DNA from 2 places in the Tardiphaga sp. 841_E9_N1_2 genome. Region 2 is predicted to be linked to the other one. Evidence: predicted binding sites of a transcription regulator. Region 2 holds the regulator's gene; the other holds the start of a gene.
The links. Region 2 encodes LexA, which represses DNA repair genes until DNA is damaged. Its sites were predicted from a motif close to TGTTCNNNNTGTGTTCNG; they were not measured.
Positions count from the first base shown of each region.

Region 1 (3,245 bases), 750 kb from region 2:
ATTGGCCCTTGCTTGCGGGTCGGGCCTGGAGATCGTCGACGATGAACCGCTCGACCATTTCATTCACCTGAAGCGTCGAGAGGCCGGCGAGCGAGCTGCGATCCAACAGCCCGAAGACGGACGCCAGCAGCCGCCCGGATTCGGCCAGCAAGGCCAGTTCCTCAGGCCGCTTCGTCATGCTGCACTGACAGCCAGCGGCTGAGCCGAAACGCCTGCGGAGCTGAGTTCACGCGCCATGATCTCATTGAAACTGAGCGTCGGATTGGTCTCGCACAGCATGCCGATCTTGATCCAATAGGCGGCCTGCGCATTGATCGAACGAAGCGAGACTGTGCTCGCTTTGCGCACCTGATCGTGCAGATCGTCGTCAATGTTCACAATGCCCATGGGCGCCTCCTATATGATTCGTATATGAATCATATATTCCCCGCATGCGAGAAAGCCAAGAGCGGTTTGTCCTGACTGCCTGCACCGCCCTCCCCAAACGCAAATCGGCCACCCTGAGGCGGCCGATCGCAGTCCTGAAAATCTGAGCTATCCGCGGCTTAGTAACCGTAGCTTGAGCCGAAGCTGAAGCCGCGATTGCAGGTCGAGCAGCCCTGCTGCACCGGTGCGTAATAGACCTGCGCCGGAGCGACCATCTGCACACGCTGCTGCGTGGCGTATTGCGCCGGAATGCGCTCGTAATCGACGCGCGCAGGCGCGACCATCACGGTCTTCGGCACCATCACCGTCTCGTACTGCGCTGGCGTGCGGCGCGCGACAGTGCGACCGGGAGCGACCATTACCGTCTCTTCGACCGTGCGATACTGCGGCGGCACCACCTGCTGCTGATAGCAGGTCTGGCACGGCGGCGGTGGCGCGTAGCAATTATAGCAGCCAGCCGAGGCAACGCCGGGCATCGCCATTCCGGCGACAGTGGCGAACATCGCAGCAGCAATCAATTTTGTCATGATGAGACCCCGTCGCGAGCTTGTTTGAAATGGGTTCGTATCGCTCTGATGCGCGACACTTAGCCAAGCACCACCACCGGTCAACGCGGTCCTGATATTTACCTTGATGAACGTGCTTAAGATTTGATGACGGCAACATATGAGGATGCCAAGGCAGGCACATTGCGCTGCGTTCGGATTCACAGCCCGGCGCAGCGTGAGATCAACCGGTCCCTGCGGACTATCTTAATAACCGTCGCGGGGCAGCCCGAAGAGTTGCTCGAACACACTCGGTTGGCGAACCACCCATTGGCCCGGTTCGCCCGTTCTCAGATCCCGCACATAACGCGGCGGCGCTTCCACATAGTAAAGCGGCGGCGGCGCGCGAATGCCGGTATCCATCGTGATGGGATAGCGCGCGGTGCCGGCGCGATAGCGCGCATCACGGTAGTCAGAGGCAAGTACCGGCGTCGCCAGCGTCGCTGCACCCAGCACGATTATCAAAATACGCACGGCACACCTCACGCTGACGTCACTGCGGTGAGGCTATCGGGCGGAGGTTAATGAAGGATTCGTCGCATGGCAGTTCCACGCGAGCTCCTGCGCGGAACAAATTGGCCTCGCGAAGCGCTGGACTGCGGCTCAGCTGGTTGGTCGAGCAGCCTCGATTGCTCACCACTGCTTGCATCTGGATTCTGCTCGCGGCGCGTCTACCGAGCGTAAGCAATCGCCAAGTTGAACAGGACCACTGCAGAGGCTGCACCTCCGGCATCGCCGCGGCAAAGGCGATCCAGGCCGACATTGCCGACCAGTTCTCGCGCGTCGGAATTTGGCAACCAAATAGACCTTGCCCATGTGCCGGTCAATGCGTCCCACCCGGCAAGGCTGGCGAACCCTTCGAGAAGAAACTTGCAAATGCCCCGTTCAACCGCGTAGACCAAGAGAACAAACCAAAAACACCCACAGCCGCGATTCCCTCCGCCAATGGCCAAGAACCTCCTTTCCTTCGTCTGCCAGAACTGCGGTGCCGCCTATAACAAGTGGCAGGGCAAGTGCGACGCCTGCGGCGAGTGGAATTCGCTGGCCGAGGAGGACACCACCGGCGTCACCTCGATTCCGGTCAGCGCGCGCTCCAAGCGCAAGGGGCGCACCTTCAATCTCGAAAGCCTGACCGGCCAGAGCAACGATGCGCCGCGCATTGCCTCGGGGATGGGCGAACTCGACCGCGTCACCGGCGGCGGTTTCGTGCGCGGCTCGGTGCTCTTGATCGGCGGCGATCCCGGCATCGGCAAATCGACGCTGCTGACCCAGGCCACCAGCCTGATGGCGCGGGCCGGCCACCGCGTGGTCTACATCTCCGGCGAAGAAGCCGTGGCACAGGTGCGGCTGCGCGCGTCGCGGTTGGGCCTTGCAGACGCCTCGGTGCAGCTCGCGTCCGAGACCTCGGTCGAGGATATTGTCGCCACGCTGTCCGAAGGCACAGTGCCGCGGCTGATCGTGATCGACTCGATCCAGACCATGTGGACCGACACGGTGGAATCCGCGCCGGGCACTGTCACCCAGGTCCGTGCTTCGGCCCAGGCGCTCATTCGCTTCGCCAAAAAATCCGGCGCCACCATCATCCTGGTCGGCCATGTCACCAAGGACGGCCAGATCGCTGGGCCCCGTGTGGTCGAGCATATGGTCGATGCCGTAATGTCCTTCGAGGGGGAAGGCTCGCAGCAGTTCCGCATCCTGCGCGCGGTGAAGAACCGCTTCGGCCCCACCGACGAGATCGGCGTGTTCGAGATGACCGGACTCGGGCTACGCGAGGTCTCCAACCCGTCCGAACTGTTCCTGTCCGATCGCGATCTCGGCTCGCCGGGCACCGCCGTCTTCGCCGGCATGGAGGGCACCCGCCCGGTGCTGGTGGAACTGCAGGCTCTGGTTGCGCCGACGACTTTAGGCACGCCGCGCCGCGCCGTGGTGGGTTGGGATTCCTCCCGGCTGTCCATGGTGCTGGCCGTGCTGGAGGCCCATTGCGGGGTCAAGCTGTCGGGCTACGACGTCTATTTCAACGTCGCCGGCGGATTGCGCATTAACGAGCCGGCCGCCGACATGGCCGCGGCCGCAGCGCTTGTGTCGTCGCTGTGCAATGCGCCGCTGCCCACCGACGCGGTCTATTTCGGCGAAATCTCGCTGTCCGGCGCCGTGCGCCCGGTGGCGCAGACCTCGGCGCGGCTGAAAGAGGCGGCAAAACTCGGCTTCGGCCGCGCAGTGCTGCCGGAATCGGCACGCGGCGACCCCGGCGGCGACGCCGGACTGTCGCTGAAT
Region 1 is NZ_JBPWQC010000001.1:1,786,390-1,789,634, forward strand. It holds gene map (type I methionyl aminopeptidase) at 1-178, opposite strand, end outside; gene AB8A50_RS08530 (ParD-like family protein) at 175-387, opposite strand; gene AB8A50_RS08535 (hypothetical protein) at 546-902, opposite strand; gene AB8A50_RS08540 (hypothetical protein) at 1,179-1,445, opposite strand; gene radA (DNA repair protein RadA) at 1,917-3,245, shown strand, end outside.
Region 1: a site for LexA is predicted at 1,874-1,891, ahead of radA (DNA repair protein RadA). Genes of this name have one in related genera too.

Region 2 (3,245 bases):
ACGTTCCGTACGCTGGCGGTGGCAGCAATGGTTGTGCTGATCGTGGCGCCGGAAGCACTGGTGCATCCGAGTTTTCAGATGTCATTCGCGGCGACGCTGGGGCTGGTCGCATTGGTGCAGATAGGCATGCCCGCGCTGTTTGCCTCGCCCGATCATTCCGCGACCGCGCGCGTGGCGCTATGGGGCGGACGCGAGATCGCGATGCTCGTACTGGCTTCGCTGGTCGCGGGCCTTGCCACCACGCCCTATGCCGCATTTCATTTCCATCGCGTCACGCCTTATGGCGTCGTCGCCAATCTCCTGGCGATGCCGGTGGTCTCGGCACTGGTTATGCCGACGGGTATTCTCGGTTTGGTGGCCATGCCGTTTGGCTTTGACGGTGTGTTCTGGCGGCTGATGGATGTCGGCATCCAGTGGATGATTGTCGTCACGCAATGGGTGGCAGCCTTGCCCGGCGCCATCGGCCGGATGCCGGCCTTCGGGACGGGACCGCTGATATCAGCCAGTATCGGCATCATCGTGCTGGGATTGCTGCGCACGCCGTTGCGCCTCGCAGGGCTTGGTGTGCTTGCGCTCTCGATTGTCTGGGCGTTGCTGGTCAAGCAGCCGGATGTCCTGATTTCGGGTGACGGTCACAGCGTTGCGGTACGGGGCAGGGAGGGGCGCCTGCATATGATGCGCAGCGCCAAGGATGCGTTTCTCGCGAAGGAGTGGCTTGCCGGTGATGCCGACGCCCGGCTGCCAACGGATGCCTCCCTCAGCCACGGTGTGTCCTGCGACCGCGACGGGTGCATCGCGGCGCTGGCCGATGGCGCTTTGGTGGCGCTGGTTTTACAGCCGGATGCATTCACAGATGATTGCGAGAAAGCGGCACTCATCATCACAACGAGACAATCGCCGAGGGATTGCAGGGCGCTGGTGATCGATCAGGATCGCTTGCAACGAAATGGTGCGGTGAGCCTGCAGCGAACCGCGAACGGCTTTACCATCGATGCCGTGCGCCCGCGTGGCCTGGACCGCCCGTGGTCGCGCGCCATCCCCGATGAGCCCCAGCACGATCTGATCCAGAACAGTCGCACGCCACAAAACCGGCCGGTGGATGCGACGCCAGCGGAAACCGATCTTCAACCCGAAGATCAGTAATCCGCCGAGGCGCAATCTCAGTAGCGGCGATACAGGCCGATCAGCTTGCCCTGAATGCGCACCCGGTTGGGCGGCAGGATGCGGACCTCGTAGGCGTCGTTGGCGGGCTCCAGCGCGATCGACGCGCCGCGGCGGCGGAAGCGCTTCAACGTGGCTTCCTCGTCGTCGATCAGGGCCACCACGATGTCGCCGGTGTCGGCGCTCTCGTTGCGCTGGATCAGCACGGTATCGCCATCGAGAATGCCGGCGTCCTGCATGGAATCGCCGCGCACTTCGAGCGCGTAATGTTCGCCGGAGCCGAGCATGTCCGCGGGCATGCTGATGGTGTGGCTGCGGGTCTGCAGCGCCTCGATCGGCGTACCGGCCGCGATTCGGCCCATGACCGGGATAGCAACCGTGCGGCCATTGTCATCATCACCGCTGTTGCTGGCGATGCTGGCGGCCGAACGCACCTTGCCAAGCGTGCCTTCGATGACGCTGGGCGTGAAGCCGCGGCGCCCGGTGCCGCCGGTGACCGGCGCGCCGAGCTCTGGCAGCTTGATGACTTCGATGGCACGGGCGCGGTTGGGCAGACGGCGTATGAAGCCGCGTTCTTCCAGCGCCGTGATCAGACGATGGATGCCGGACTTCGAGCGCAGGTCGAGCGCATCCTTCATCTCGTCGAAGGAGGGCGGGACGCCGGCTTCCTTCAGCCGTTGATCGATGAATCGCAGGAGTTCGTATTGTTTGCGCGTGAGCATCTGAAGCCATCCTCAGTTGACGGTGTCGGCCGCCGCGTGCGTTTAAAAGGGCCTTCGAACGGTGAGCCTCAATCCAGAGACGATCGTTCGAAGATCGGTTGCGCGAGTTCGGGCACTCTCAAACTACTCAAAGCCACAGAATCTCGAAACAAATCATGAACGAACACTATATGTTCCATATGTGTTCTGCAATGCTTAATTTGCCGTCAACAGAACGCACGTTGAGTGAGGTTTGAGGAGGCTGTTCCTCACCAGTCGTCGATCCTCGACGGACATGGAAAATGCTTCCGCGGTCGCTTGGGCTACGCGGACGTCACGCGCCCAATGGGCGGCGGCGGAGTCGTGGAGCCGGTCGCCAGCGAGCGCTGAACCATGATCGTGTCGGCCCAGCGGCCGGAGCGATAGGCGACGCCGGGCAGCAAGCCGACGCGGGCAAAGCCGAAGCTCTCATGTAAGCCGAGCGAGGCCGTGTTGTCGGCATCGATATAGCCGATGATCTGCCGGAAGCCGGCCGCCGCGCAGACATCGATCAACTCGCGCATCAACAGCCGGCCGATGCCCCGGCCGACATGTCCGTGGTGGATATAGATCGAATGCTTGACCGTGTAGCGATAGGCCGGTCGCTTCCGAAACAGCACCACATAGGCGTAGCCGACGACCTCGCCGCCTTGCGTGGCGACGAGATGCGGGAACCGTTTGCTGCGCAGGTTCTTGCGCCGGTCTCTGAGATCGTCGGGCTGCGGCGTGTCGGCGTCGCTGACGCCTTCCTCGACGCCTTGCCGGATGTGCCGGCGATAGATCGCCAGCATGGCATCGACGTCGGTGTCGCGTGATGGTCGGATGACGACCGGCTGTTCGAGTTCCGTTGGCAAATCAGGCTCCTTACGTGCTCCCTATTCGGAGACCACGTAAGTGTAAAGTCGGATCCGGCCATTGGCGTCGACCTTGCGGTAGATGCCCTGGATTTCGACGTCGAAGCCCGGGAAGGTGTTGAAGCAGGTCTCGAACATCCTGAGATAATCGATCATCGGCTTTGACCGTTCGGTGAGCCGTTCTCCGGGGACGATCGTGGCGATGCCGGGCGGGTAGACCACGAACGGCGTCGTCGCGACGCGCCCGAAGATCTCATCGATCGGGAGGTAATCGACGTCGTTGCGCACCAGACAGCGCGCGGCATCATGGGGTGACATGGCAATCTCCGGCAGATGGTCAGCGGAGAATTGCCTGGTCTGAAGTTCGCTCACATTGGCCTCGCGGAAGAACCGGTGCATGTCGCCGCATAGATCCCTCAGGCGTATGCCCGCGTAACGCGCGGGCCTGCGCCGTGCGAATTCCGGGATGACGTCTTCGAGCAGGGCGTTG
Region 2 is NZ_JBPWQC010000001.1:1,035,177-1,038,421, forward strand. It holds gene AB8A50_RS04845 (ComEC/Rec2 family competence protein) at 1-1,143, shown strand, start outside; gene lexA (transcriptional repressor LexA) at 1,161-1,883, opposite strand; gene AB8A50_RS04855 (GNAT family N-acetyltransferase) at 2,186-2,755, opposite strand; gene AB8A50_RS04860 (Orn/Lys/Arg decarboxylase N-terminal domain-containing protein) at 2,777-3,245, opposite strand, start outside.